DNA from 3 places in the Cupriavidus sp. UBA2010 genome. Region 3 is predicted to be linked to each of the others. Evidence: predicted binding sites of a transcription regulator. Region 3 holds the regulator's gene; each other region holds the start of a gene.
The links. Region 3 encodes FliA, which starts transcription of late flagellar genes. Its sites were predicted from a motif close to CTAAAGTTTNNNNNNNNNNNGCCGNTA; they were not measured.
Positions count from the first base shown of each region.

Region 1: a site for FliA is predicted at 1,378-1,404, ahead of fliD (flagellar filament capping protein FliD). Genes of this name have one in related genera too.
Region 2: a site for FliA is predicted at 2,591-2,617, ahead of B2246_RS04440 (DUF342 domain-containing protein). Genes of this name have one in related genera too.

Region 1 is NZ_DDCI01000035.1:66,952-71,367, forward strand. It holds gene B2246_RS27140 (carotenoid oxygenase family protein) at 1-566, shown strand, start outside; gene B2246_RS27145 (TetR/AcrR family transcriptional regulator) at 575-1,273, shown strand; gene fliD (flagellar filament capping protein FliD) at 1,483-2,946, shown strand; gene B2246_RS27155 (methyl-accepting chemotaxis protein) at 3,134-4,416, opposite strand, start outside.
Region 2 is NZ_DDCI01000009.1:227,115-231,530, reverse strand. It holds gene B2246_RS04450 (hypothetical protein) at 1-36, opposite strand, end outside; gene B2246_RS04445 (response regulator transcription factor) at 197-610, opposite strand; gene B2246_RS04440 (DUF342 domain-containing protein) at 850-2,475, opposite strand; gene B2246_RS04435 (class I SAM-dependent methyltransferase) at 2,692-3,522, shown strand; gene B2246_RS04430 (DUF1415 domain-containing protein) at 3,571-4,164, opposite strand; gene B2246_RS04425 (NAD(P)/FAD-dependent oxidoreductase) at 4,161-4,416, opposite strand, start outside.
Region 3 is NZ_DDCI01000032.1:55,612-60,027, forward strand. It holds gene flhF (flagellar biosynthesis protein FlhF) at 1-1,217, shown strand, start outside; gene B2246_RS22720 (MinD/ParA family ATP-binding protein) at 1,230-2,045, shown strand; gene B2246_RS22725 (RNA polymerase sigma factor FliA) at 2,153-2,869, shown strand; gene B2246_RS22730 (flagellar protein FlhE) at 2,869-3,315, shown strand; gene B2246_RS22735 (porin) at 3,495-4,416, opposite strand, start outside.

The DNA.
Region 1 (4,416 bases), on a different contig from region 3:
AAGGCGAAGGGGGACAACGCATTCTGGCGGACGTCATGGTCTACGACGAACCACCCCTGTTCCCCCACGCCGACGGATCGCCAGGAGATCCCGCCCGGCAGCAGGCGTACCTGACGCGCTGGACGTTCGATCTTGCGTCGGACATACGCCGGTTCACCGCCGAACGGCTCGACGATACGGCGGGGGAGTTTCCACGCATCGACGACCGCGTTTCGGGTTTCCGCTATCGTCACGGATGGTTCGCCGCGTCGCATCCCGAGTACGGCGAAGGCGCGCTCAACGGCATCATGCACCTGGACATGCAGGACGGCACGCGCGACGCCTACTGGCTGCCGCCGGGCGATATCACGTCCGAGCCGGTGATCGCGCCGCGTGGTGGCGCTCATGATGGCGCTCCCGGCGGCGAAGGCGATGGCTGGCTGTTGGCGGTGGTGTGGCGGGCTGCGGCACAATGCAGCGAATTGCTGGTGTTCGATGCGCGGCATGTCGCGCGCGGTCCGCTGGCAACCGTCGAGCTGCCGCAGCGCGTGCCGTTCGGCTTCCATGGCAACTGGGTAGCGGGATAGCGAGAGGGATGAACGAAGGCGGCACGAAACAGAACGGCGGGCGCAAGGGCGGCACGCGCAAGGTGGCGGGTGGCACGACCAAGCCCGCCGGACAATGGCATCACGGCGACCTGCGTGCCTCGCTGATCGCGTGGGGACTCCACCTGCTCGATACGCAAGGCATCGCGGCGATGAGCATGCGCGAAGCCGCCAAGCTGGCCGGCGTGTCGCCGGGCGCGCCGGCACACCATTTCCAGGACCGCAACGGCCTGCTCGCGGCCATCGCTGCGCAGGCGTTCCGGGAACTGGGCGCCTTCCAGGGCAATCGCGCGCGCCTGATTCCGCGCGATACCCCGGCCAACAAGCTGCGTGCGCTGCTGGTCGGTTACGCCGAATTCGCGCACATGTACCCGGCGCGCTTTCACCTGATGTTCGGCCCGGCGATAGAACGCCGTGACGAATATCCCGAGCTTCAGGAAGCCTCGTCCGGTTCGTTCGATCGGGTGCGAGAAACCGTCGTTGCATGTCTGGGCGGACGTGAACCCGGCGCGCTGACACATGAACAACTGGCGTTCTGTGTCTGGACGGCCGCGCATGGTCTGGCCACCCTGACGGCCACGCACGACCGCTTCCGGGCCATTTCGGCGGCCCCCGGGGCCGTCGAGCAGATGGCGGATACCGTCGCCACCTTCTGTCTGGCTGCGCTTCAGCACACAGGCGACGTCTGAAGACGTCCCCCTCCGTATTAGCCATAGCGTGTGAGCGAGCACTCACGTTCGACCCGTTGCCGCCCTTTGTGTATCTGTTTTGTATCGTCTTTGTACGAAAAACGCTAAAGAGCCACTTTCGAGCGCCGTAAACCTTGGATGTAAAGACATTCATTTGCCTGTCTGGGTGAATCACATCGAAGTTACGCACGGCGAAGGACCTGAAGAAAATGGCTGCACTCGATTTCCTCGGCATTGGCTCCAACATGCAACTGGGTACGCTCCTGGATCAGCTTGCGACGGCGGAACGCCTGCCGCTGAAGGCGCTGGAGACCCAGAATACGGCCTACCAGGCCAAGCTATCCGGATATGGCACGATCAAGAGCATGTTGTCGGCCTTCCAGGCTTCCGCCAACTCGCTTGCCAAGCTCGATACGTTCGGCGCCGTCAAGGCGCAGGTCAGTAACAGCGATGTGATGACCGTCGCCACTGGCACCAATGCGGTTTCCGGCAACTACAACGTAAACGTCAAGAGCCTGGCACAGGCCCAATCCCTGGCGGGCGCTGGCCAGCTCAAGCAGGATTCGGTCATCGGCACTGGCACGCTGACCTTCGAGTTCGGCGTGACGGGCGGATACGACGCCGACCCGGCATCGCCGACATACGGCACATACGTGAACCCGACGTTCACGCCGACCGCGGGCTCCGCCAAGACCGTGACGATCGACAGCAGCAACCAGACGCTGCAAGGTATTCGTGATGCGATCAACAAGGCCAATATGGGTGTCAAGGCCAGCATCATCAACGACGGCAGCGGCACACCTTATCGTCTGGTGCTCAATTCGGAGAAGACCGGCGAGGCGATGAGCATGCGCATCACCGGTTCGTCACCGGAACTGCAGGCGCTTGCTGGATACGATCCGGTGGCCGGCCCGCAAGCCGGCGGCATGAAGGAAGTGGTGCGTGCCACGAATGCACAACTGACCATCAACGATATCGCCATCACCAGCGCCAGCAATGTGGTGACCGATGCCGCGCAGGGCGTCACGATGACGCTCAAGAAGACGGGCACCACGTCGATGACGTTGACGCAGGACCTCGACAGTATCAAGGCTGCGGTGCAGGGGCTGGCCGCTGCCTACAACAACCTCCAGACGGCCGCCAAGCAGCTGACTGCCTTCGACGTGAAGAGCGGTACCAAGGCGGCTCTGACCGGTGACGGCGTGCTGCGCGGTATCCAGTCGACGCTGCGCTCGGTACTCAACACCCCTGAAGCCGGGATGCGCGATGGCGCCGCGACAACGCTGGCCCAGCTTGGCGTGACGTTGCAGAAGGACGGCACGATGTCGGTGGACACCAAGAAGCTGGATGCCGCGTTGGCCGGAAACCTGGCTGACGTGACCGCGCTGTTCGGCGGCGACGGCACGAAGGGTGGGATCGCGCGCCGCTTGTCTGAAGCGGTGGATACCATGACCGGTACCAACGGCCCGCTGACCTCCGCGACCAAGGGTATCGAGCAGAGCGTGAAGGATCTCGGCAAGCGCTATGACTCGATGTCGGAGCACATCGATGCCAATATCAAGCGCGTCCAGAAGCAGTTCCAGGCGCTGGACCTGGCAGTCTCGCAGATGAACCGCACCAAGGACTACCTGACCCAGCAGTTCTCGGCGATGAACAACACGAACAGCAAGTAACCTGTCAGCGAGTCGTCAATCGATGCAAAAACGCCGCCCTCGTGGGCGGCGTTTTTTGTTGCGAGGAAGCGGGCAGGGATTCGTCGTCAGCATGTTCCATCGGTGTTCCCTGCTCCCGCGAGGCTGGAGAGAGGAGCGAACCGCCCGCATCTGAAGCGCGTGCGCCGTGCTCCCCCAAAGGCCATTCCTATAGCGCACCCGCCAGCCTGAACTGGCCGACCGCACGGTGCAGTGCATCGGCCTGATCCTCGAGCGAGGCCGCGGCAGCGGTTGCTTCTTCCACCAGCGCCGCATTTTGCTGCGCCATCTGGTCCATCTGTGAGACTGCCTGGTTGACCTGCTCGATCCCGCCAGTCTGTTCTTCAGTGGCTGCGCGCATTTCGCCCATCAGGTCGGTCACGCGCTTCACAGCCTCGACGATTTCTCCCATCGCCTTGCCCGCGTCTTCGACCAGCACCGAGCCATCCTCGACACGCTGCGCCGAGTTGTCGATCAATCCCTTGATCTCCTTGGCCGCCGTGGCGCTACGCTGGGCCAGGCTGCGCACCTCGCCGGCCACCACCGCAAAGCCGCGTCCCTGTTCGCCGGCGCGAGCGGCTTCCACCGCCGCGTTCAGCGCCAGGATATTGGTCTGGAATGCAATGCCCTCGATGACGCCGATGATGTCCACCACTTTGCTGGACGCCGCCTTGATCTCGCCCATCGTGTCCACCACCTGGTGCACGATCGCTCCGCCGCGTACAGCGATCTCCGATGCGCCTTCGGCCAGCCGCGCCGCCTGACGGGCGTTGTCAGCGCTCTGGCGAACCGTGCCGGTCAGCTCTTCCATACTGGCCGCGGTCTGTTCGAGCGATGCTGCCTGTTCCTCGCTGCGGCGTGACAGGTCGACATTGCCGGCCGCAATCTGCTTGGCGGCGCCTGCGATCGCGTCCGCCGAACCGCGAATCTGGCCGATGGCTCCAGTCAGCCGCCCCTGCATCTGCTGCATGTTGTACAGCACGCTTTCCCGATCGTTCGGCGCCACGTTCACGTGCGAAGCAAGATCGCCTTCGGCGATGCGCGCGGCGATCTCCGAGGTCAGCGATGGCTCGCCGCCAAGCTGCTTCTGCAGACTGGCGGAGACGCGCACCATCACCACGGTCATCAGCGCGCCCACGCCCAGCAGCCAGCCGAGCGCTTTCCAGAGCGACGCGCGGAACTCGGCCTGGATGTCATCCATGTAGAAACCGGCGATGAAGTTCCAGTCCCACGGCTTGAAGTTCAGCACATAGCTCAGCTTGGGCTGCGGCGCCTCGGCGCCTGGCTTGGGCCAGGCGTACTCAAGGAAGCCCTTGCCGGCGGTCTTGCCGATCCGTGCGATATCGCGGAACAGATAGACGCCGTTAGGGTCCTTCATCTCCGACATGTTTTTGCCATCGAGTTCGGGCTTGATCGCGTGCATCAGAACGATAGCGTCGGACCTCATCACGG
Region 2 (4,416 bases), on a different contig from region 3:
CACCTCGCATCTCGTGGTCCGATCGTCCAGAGTCATTTCCATCATCATTCCCTCCCTGCCAGTGACCATCCAACATTGGATGACGGAAATTCTAGGCGTGGGGAACGGTGAAAAACCGAGGGACCTGCAAAATGCGATTCGTCTCATCCCAACGGCCGCGCACTGGCTGCCCAAAGACAGTCCGAAAGCGTGCCGACTATCGATGCGATCGGAACATGGAGTCATCCATCGGAGCATCGACCGCAACATCGGGGTCTCCCAGCATACGCACGAGCACCGTTTCCATCCGCTCGATTGACGCCGACTTCGGCAGATGCTCCTGTACACCGCACGCGCGCAGCGACGACGGCACATGCATCCACATGTTGTCCGACAGCAGCAGGATGCGCGCATTGGGCAGCGCCTGGTGCAAGCGCCGCAGCAGATACCAGTTGTCGAAGGCGTCCACTGTCATGCCGTAGATGACCAGCACGTCTTCCAGGCTATGCGCGAACAGCAGGATCCCCTCGGGATCGATACTCTCCACCGGGCCGATGCCTGGCATACGTTCAAGCAGGCGTTGCATACCCAGCCTGGTCAGTGGATGGCTCTCAATCACGATCGCGCCCATGGTGTGCTCCTGTGCTCCGCTGTTTGTCTGCGGAGACACATGGCGCAAACGTCGTGCCAGCGGTGGCGCGCACCGGACGACGGCGCGGCGTGGCGGCGATACGTTACCGGAGGCGGGATGGCGGGCGATCAGGCCAGAGTGGCCTGGGGGCGGCGACGTTACGACTCGCGTAACGTGTCACGTTCCCCGTAACGTGCTGCATCCGTTTGGAAGCAGGAACGGAAGGTGCGCCACCCGCGTCAGTTCACGGCGATGCGGTCGTCCACCACGCGTATCTGGCCGCCTGGCTTGTCTTCCATGACCTTGAGCACCTTGTGGCCGACCTGCAGCGTCACGCCGCCGTGGATATGCCGGCCCACCGCGATCTGCGCCTGCTCGGACGGCTTCATCTGCTCGGCCAGGTGGGCGATCTCCGCGTCGAGCTCGAACAGGTCGCGATTGATCCTGTACATCGTGGCACGCGCCTTCTCGCGGATGTCCCCCGTGGCGCGTTCGGGGTGCTTGGCAAAGAACGCCACGAGTTGCTGGAGTTTGCACTGTTCCTCGACGATCTTGCCGCGCCGGACTTCCAGTTCCGCCTTCTGCTCGTCGGCAAGCGGGTTGAGTCCGACCTGCACGGTAGTGGCGGTACCCGCCGGCGCGCCCAGGGTCCCCGTGCTGACACTCTGCATCGCCCGCGTACGCCCGCCGCTGATGCTGCCTGGCGCGCTCGGCACGCCAACCACCACCCGTTCGCCCGCGGAGACGTCGCTCTGCCGAATCCCGCTCTCCACGATTACCTCGGCCACCGCCTCGACGATCGCATTCTGGATGAAGCGCGCATGAACGGAGCCCTTGCTGCGCACGCTGGCAATCTCACTCGGGGCGCCACCGCTCGCGGTTTCTGCCTTGCCGATGATGCCGCCCTTGACGATCACATCGCCGCCGGCCTGCACACTGGCGGCTTCGATCGTCCCCTGCACAACCACATCACCGGTGACACGTACCGACATGCCGGTGCGGATATCGCCCGACACGCGGAGCGACCCATCGAAATTGACGTTGCCGGAATGCAGGTCGACGGCATCGACGTCGACCACCGGACTGACGATCACACCATGTGGCAGCACCCGGGGCGAGCCTGCGATCAAGGCGATCAACAGCAGTGGATCATTCGGATCGGTTGCCACGCCGGTCAGATCGGACGCGTAGGGCGTATCCACCACAGGGTCGGCCGGAATCGTCTTGCCAAGCACATCCATGCCGTCCTTGCCCGATCTGGCCGGCGTGCGGCGCATCAGCGCGGTACCCGGATTGACGAGCAGGAGACTACCGAGATCGCGCAGGTCGACACGCTCGTCCTCGTTCTCCGCCAGGACAGGCCTGCGGGGCTGGACAAGGCTCTCGAAGCGCGCTGTCTCACCCTGCAGGGGCGCCACGCCGCGCGCGATCTCGCGACCCTCGCAGCTACCGGCCTCCAGCGCAACGCCGATCGCCGCACTATCGAGCAAGGCCACCACCCCCATCGAAGCCGCGGCGGCGGCGATCTCTTCGGCCGTGATTGGCCGGCCGCCTTCCGAGGCCACCAGCGTCAGCAACAGCCGCAGCTTGTCGGCCGTGATCTCAAGTTCGAATTCGCCATCCAGGACGCTGCCGATCACTGCGTCAATCTCGCGATCGGTCAGTTGGCATTGCGTCAGGAAGCCCGTCACGGCGGCGGCGTCCAGCCGCGCGCCCTGCCAGCCGTGCTCGGCCAGGCAAGCTTCCAGCGAAGCGTCCAGGCTGGCGCGATCGGGCGGCAAGTGGCCCACGTCCGGTGTAAAGCAAGCCCTGACCTGGCTCCCAGGCTGGCTGAGTTCCAGGCGCAACCCCGCGTCGGCTGTCATGTGTCCCCGCCTCTATGCTGCATGTCGCAACAGCCGGCCTGGGCCCATCGCCCGGGGACTTTCCGCAAAGACCCACCGAATCCGTCGCCAACTGTGCTTGTCGTCGATCCATGTTCAACGGCGCCGGCGGTGTGAACTTGAGCCCACAAAAGTAGGGGGGGCGCAATTTCGGTAAACTAGCGCCCTCCGATGTCCCCGCCCCAAGGCACCACCCCGATGTCCAGCACCTACGAAGTCCGTCCCGGCCAGTCAATCGAACTGCTCAAGGAACTCCACATCCTGACGCGTGACGGCAAGATGAATCAGGACAGCCGCCGCAAGCTCAAGCAGGTCTATCACCTGTACCAGTTCATCGAGCCACTGCTGCGCGAGGTAAAGGACGAAAAAGGCACGGTCTCGCTGGTGGACCACGGCGCGGGCAAGTCGTATCTCGGGTTCATCCTCTTCGATCTCTTCTTCAAGGACCTGAAGGACAGCTCACACATCTACGGCATCGAGACCCGCGAGGAACTGGTGACCAGCTCGCAGGCGCTGGCCAGCCGCCTGGGCTTCGGTGGGATGTCGTTCCTGAACCTCTCCGTGGCCGATTCGATCACGTCGCCCGCATTGCCGCAGACCATCGACGTCGTCACCGCCCTGCATGCGTGCAATACGGCCACCGACGATGCGATCCACTTCGCGCTGGCCAAGCAGGCACGGCACATCGTGCTGGTGCCCTGCTGCCAGGCCGAGGTAGCGAGCGTGCTGCGCAAGCACAAAGGCAAGTTGCTGGCCGGCAATCCGCTGACGGAAATCTGGCGCCACCCACTGCACACGCGAGAGTTCGGCAGCCAGGTCACCAACGTGCTGCGCTGCCTGCAGCTTGAAGCGCACGGCTATCAGGTCAGCGTGACGGAGCTGGTGGGCTGGGAACACTCGATGAAGAACGAACTGATCATCGCCCAGTACAAGGATTTGCCGCGCCGCCGTCCGGCGGAGCGCTTGCACAATGTGCTGGAATCGCTCGGCCTGGAAGAACTGAACGAGCGATTCTTCACCGCGCCCTGATCCGGGCTGCGGTCGGAGGACGCATCGGAGATCGCGTCAGCAATCGAGTCAGAGATCGCTCTTGCCAGCCATCCATTCGAGCCAGCCTGCGTGGCCGAGCCGGCGCATCGTTTCCATATTGCGCTCGTAGATATCCTCCGCCTCCGGGAACGCTTCGGCGGCACGCGCGATGCTGTCTTCACGCAGCAAGTGCAGGATCGGATACGGCGCGCGATTCGTGTAGTTCTCGATGTCGTCGGGCTCGGTGCCCTCGAACTGGTAGCGCGGATGGAAACTCGCAATCTGCAACGTACCCTCGAGCTTCAGGCTACGCAGCAGGCGATCGGCGAAATACAGGAAGTCGTTGTAGGCCAGGAAGTCGCCCAGCGCGTGCGGCACAATCAGCAGAATCGTGTCGATCTTCTCCGGATCGGACGTCTCCAGCAGGCGTAACTCGCGCTCGAGATCGTCCAGCACGTCCTCGTCGCGCGTCGCGTCGCTGATCACGTAGCGGACCTGATCCTTGACATACACGCTCTTGGCAAACGGGCACAGGTTCAGGCCGATCACCGCGCGCGCCAACCAGTGGCGCACGTTCTCGATGATGCCATCGTTGTCGGCAGGATTGGCCAGCCCGGCCTGATCGGTCGTGTTCACGCTCATGCGTTCGCGATGCTCAAGGCCACGGCCTCGGCGACTTCGATGCCGTCGATCGCCGCCGAGTAGATTCCCCCGGCATAACCGGCACCTTCGCCGGCGGGATAGAGCCCCTTCACGTTGATGCTCTGATAGTTCTCGCGATCACGGCGAATCCGCAGCGGAGAAGACGTGCGCGTCTCCACGCCGGTCAGCACCGCATCGTGCATCGCAAACCCTGCGATCTTCTTGTCGATCTCGGGCAGCGCCTCGCGGATC
Region 3 (4,416 bases):
GCAATGGCGCCGATGACATGCTGCGTTCGTTGACTGACAGCGCTAATGCCGTGGGCACGTGCGTGGAAGAGTTGAACGCCGCGGGCTACGGCTTCGACGTCGCGCGCCAGCTCTGGCAACAGCGCGGCGCCGGTGCCGTGGGCTTGCGGCAGATGGGCCAGCAGGCGCGCATGGCCATGTGCCGGGACGCCAGCCGGGCCTGCGAGCGCTATGTGCTCGCCGTATCGCAGAATTTTACGCAGCCGGTGCAAGGTCGTCGCGCGCCGCAGTTGATGCAATGCACCCTGTGGCTTGCCGACCGGGACGGGATGCCGCTGGCCGGTACCACCGCGCCGGTTGGCCGTACGCGGCAGTCGATGTCAGAAGCGGACGCCGATGCCGAAGCCGAGACCGTGCGCGCCACGCTGTCGGCGGCCCGTACCGTCGTCAACCTGAATGCATCGGTGCCATCGGCCGCCGTGATTGCGCGCTGGCATCAACTTGGCGAGCGCTGGGTGGCGGGTACGCGCAAGACCGCGCGTGTGATCACGGGTGGCGCCGCCAGCAAACTCGATGCCATCGCCGACACGCTGACGTTTCATGCGATTGGCGACACGACCTGGCGCGATCGCGACGCTGTGCACTGGGTTGGTCACTGCGCCGTGCGGATTCCGGAAGGGACGATTCGTGCGGCGGGACGCGCTCGCGACAACACGGCAGAGGCCGGTACCGAAGCCTGCCTCGTTGTCTCCCGCATGGCGGACCGTGATACCGGCGAAACGCTGGCGGTCGAGTACGTGCTGTGCGACGTGGCGCTGACCGATGACGCCGCGCAGGTCGCTCGCTGGATGCAATGGGCGAACGCCGCGGACGAGCAGTTCCGCACGCTGCGTCATGCCGCCGAGCACTTCGCGCAGGACGGCGATGCGTCGGACAGTCAGGGGGCCAGCATGGTGTCGCTCCAGCTCGGGCTGACCACGCTGCGCCTGCAGCACACCCCCACCGCAACTGCACCGGCGTTCCTGTCGCGCCTGGCTGGCCGCGCCGCGACACGTGCAAATGCGCCGGTGCCAGGCGCCGTGCTCAACGAGGGCATGGGTCGCCTGCTGGCGCTGCTGGATGTGCTGGAGAACTATCCGGGACGTACCGCCTCGCCTGCGCCCGTCGGTGATATCACTGCCGACGCGGCAATGCAGGCGACAGCCGGACTGCCGCAGTTGGCAGTCGCAGGGGAGTAAGCCTTGAACGTCATGGGTTCCGATCAGGCAGAAAGCCTGCGCCGTCTGCTGGCGCCGCGCGTCACCCGGCGCATCGCGGTGGTTGCCGCCGATGCGGGGGCGGGCGCCACCACGGTGACGCTGGGTCTGGCCAATGCGCTGGCCATGCAGGGCGAACGTGTGCTGCTCGTCGACGAGGATCGCCATGGCGTGCGTGCCACGCGTCTGTCGGGCGCCGCGCCTGTCGCAACGCTCGCCGATGCGCTGGCCGGCCGGGTGACCGCGGCCGCTGCGATTGGCACGCGCCCTGCCAGTGGCATCGCGGTGCTGCCGGCAGGTGATATCCCAGTCGATGCCGGGAACATGGACCGCGCGCTATCCGATCTGATTCCCGACATGCGGTCGGTGCTGATCGACGCGCGCACGGATGCGACCGGCGCGCTGTCGCCTCTGGCGGCAACCGCCCACAACGTGGTGATCGTCATGCGCCCGGAGGCAACGTCGATTACCGCGGCCTACGCGCGCATCAAGCGTCTGCATCACGAATACGCATGCCGCCGCTTCCATCTGGTCGTCAATATGGCGGCCGCCGAAGCGACCGTTGCCGCGCTGGCGCGCAATCTTGCCCGTACCGCGAGCCAGTACCTCGGCGTCGAGGCTGGTCTGACCGGATACCTGCCGATCGACCCGTTGGTGGCCCGCGCATTGCAGCTTGGCCGTTGCGTGGTGGAGGCGTATCCCGCAGCGGCATCCACCAGCGCGCTGCGTCACATCGCCAGCGGTATCGGCGCATGGCCGTTGCGACACGAAACAACGCCCCAGGGAGCGGCTGTGGCCGTTCCCGCATGAAGCCAGAACAAGAAGTCGACAAGACCGGACACCGAGCCAGACAGTCAGCCGCGGCCATGCTTGCGCGGCGCTGGCACCGATAGAAAGCATTTACCGAGAGTTCCACCATGTACACGATTCAGGGAAAGCTCGAACAGGCAGACGTGGTCAAGTCGCACGCGCCGCTGGTGCGACGCATCGCGTTGCAGCTGGCGGCGAAGCTGCCGGCCAGCGTGCAGATCGACGACCTGATCCAGGCCGGCATGATCGGCCTGCTCGACGCCGCCAAGCGCTACGAGGACAACCATGGCGCGCGATTCGAGACCTATGCGAGCCAGCGCATTCGCGGCGCCATGCTCGACGAGGTGCGCGCCAACGATTGGCAATCGCGCAGTCTGCGCCAGTTCACACGCAAGATCGAACGCACGCAGCGCCAGCTCGAGCAGAAACTCGGCCGGAGCCCCATCGACTCGGAAGTGGCGAAGGAACTCGAAATGGGGCTGGAGGAGTATCAAGAACTGCTCAACGAAGTCCATGGCTGCCAGTTGCTGCACTATGAGGACTTCGAACGTTCCGGGGAAGAAGACTTCCTGGATCGGCACCTTGGGGTGACCGACGAAGCGAATCCGCTCACGGTGCTGATGGAATCCGGAATGCGTGATGCGCTGATCCGTGCCATCGAGAAGCTGCCCGAGCGCGAGAAGCTCGTGCTCTCGCTTTGCTACGACCAGGAGTTGAACCTGCGTGAGATCGGGGCCGTGCTGGAAGTGACCGAATCGCGCGTCTGCCAGATCCGCAGCCAGGCCATTACGCGGCTGCGCAACCAGCTTCGCGGCATGTTGTGATGCGTCATCTTCTGGCGTTCGCGTTGTGTCTTTGTCTGGCCCCCACATGGGTCGATGCGCAGACATACGTGCGCGCCACCTACGAGCTCAGTGGGTCGCGTTATGCCTGGACCAGCTCCGCGCAGGGACCGCTGATTGCCAGTCGCGGTCAGCGCACGATGTCGTCGCCGGTGTTGCCCCCAGGCACGATGCCTCAGGCAAGCGGCATCGTTACGTCGGTACGCTGGCGCTACAGCTTCGTCAGTACCCCGCCGATCGATCTGGAAGCATATCTGTGCAACGCGCGACGCTGCGTGCTGCTGTCTGGCGCGCAGGGCAAGACCGATGCGTTCGCGGGCGACGATGCGACTGGAGGGTTCGTGTTTGCCTACCGGGTTGCTGGCCGTGGGGGGCTGTCTCCCACCCTGCAAGGCCGCAGTAACGAGGTGACGGTGAGCTACCGATAGCGAGCCGGCCCGGCATTGAAACGGCCCGGGGACGGGTTCAATTTGCACGTATCTGCACGTCACCGACACTTCGGGTTGCTCGGTATAGGACTGCAGTCGCAAAAAAAGCCCGCTCCCAGCCAGTCATGACCAGAAGCGGGCAGGTGGAGCCCAGTCTCAAGCCGACGAATGAAGTGCCGTCAGAAGACGTGCTTCATGCCAAGCATTGCGCCGAACTGCGAGCCGCCAGGCGCGGGCGATGCGCCGGTGGAAGCGCTGTCCACGGACAGTGCCAGCTTGCCGCCGTTGTCGATATAGCCAAGCGTGGTGTAGACGGACGTGCGCTTAGAGAAGGCGTAGCTGGCACGTAACGCGCCCAGCCATGCCTTGTCGGCGCTGTTGTGGTACTTGAGGTAGAACGCCTCGCCGGAGAGCGTCACCGCAGGAGTGATGTCGTAGGCGACACCGGCATAGAACATGTCGCTGCGCGGCGTGGCGATGGCGCCGTTGCGACGCCCGATCCAGCCGGCGCCGATCTTGGCGCGGTCCACAAGCATGTAGCCACCGAGGGTGGCGCGATCATCCTTGAGCGAACTCGAAGTCAGGCCGCCGAATGCGCCGGGCCCGCCGCGCTGCGAGTCATAGGCGCCCAGGATGCCCCACCAGTTGGTTTCATACCCGAGCATGGCCGACCATTCGCGGCAGGCGGTCTTGTCGGCGGGGTTCTCGCCGCCGCAGTTGGTGCCGGAGGGGCTGGGACCGGCGTTGACGGTGTCGCGCCCGAAGCTGTAGGTAGCGCCAACGGTGAAGCCGCCGAACTTGCCCTTGTAGGCGATGGCGTTGTCGGCGCGGGCGTTGGGCAGGTAGTTGTCGAGCGAGCTCGAGCCGTAGGCGTTGGGGCCGAGGATGTCGGAGTCGAGCGTGGCCCAGAACAGCATGGTGTACTGGCGGCCGAGGCTGACCTGGCCCCAGTTGCCGGAGAGGCCGACCCATGCCTGGCGGCCGAAGAGGCGGCCGCCCTGGTTGGAGACGCCGCTGTCGGGGGCGAATCCGGATTCGAGCACGAAGTTGGCCTTCATGCCGCTGCCGAGGTCTTCGGTGCCGCGCAGGCCCCAGCGGGAG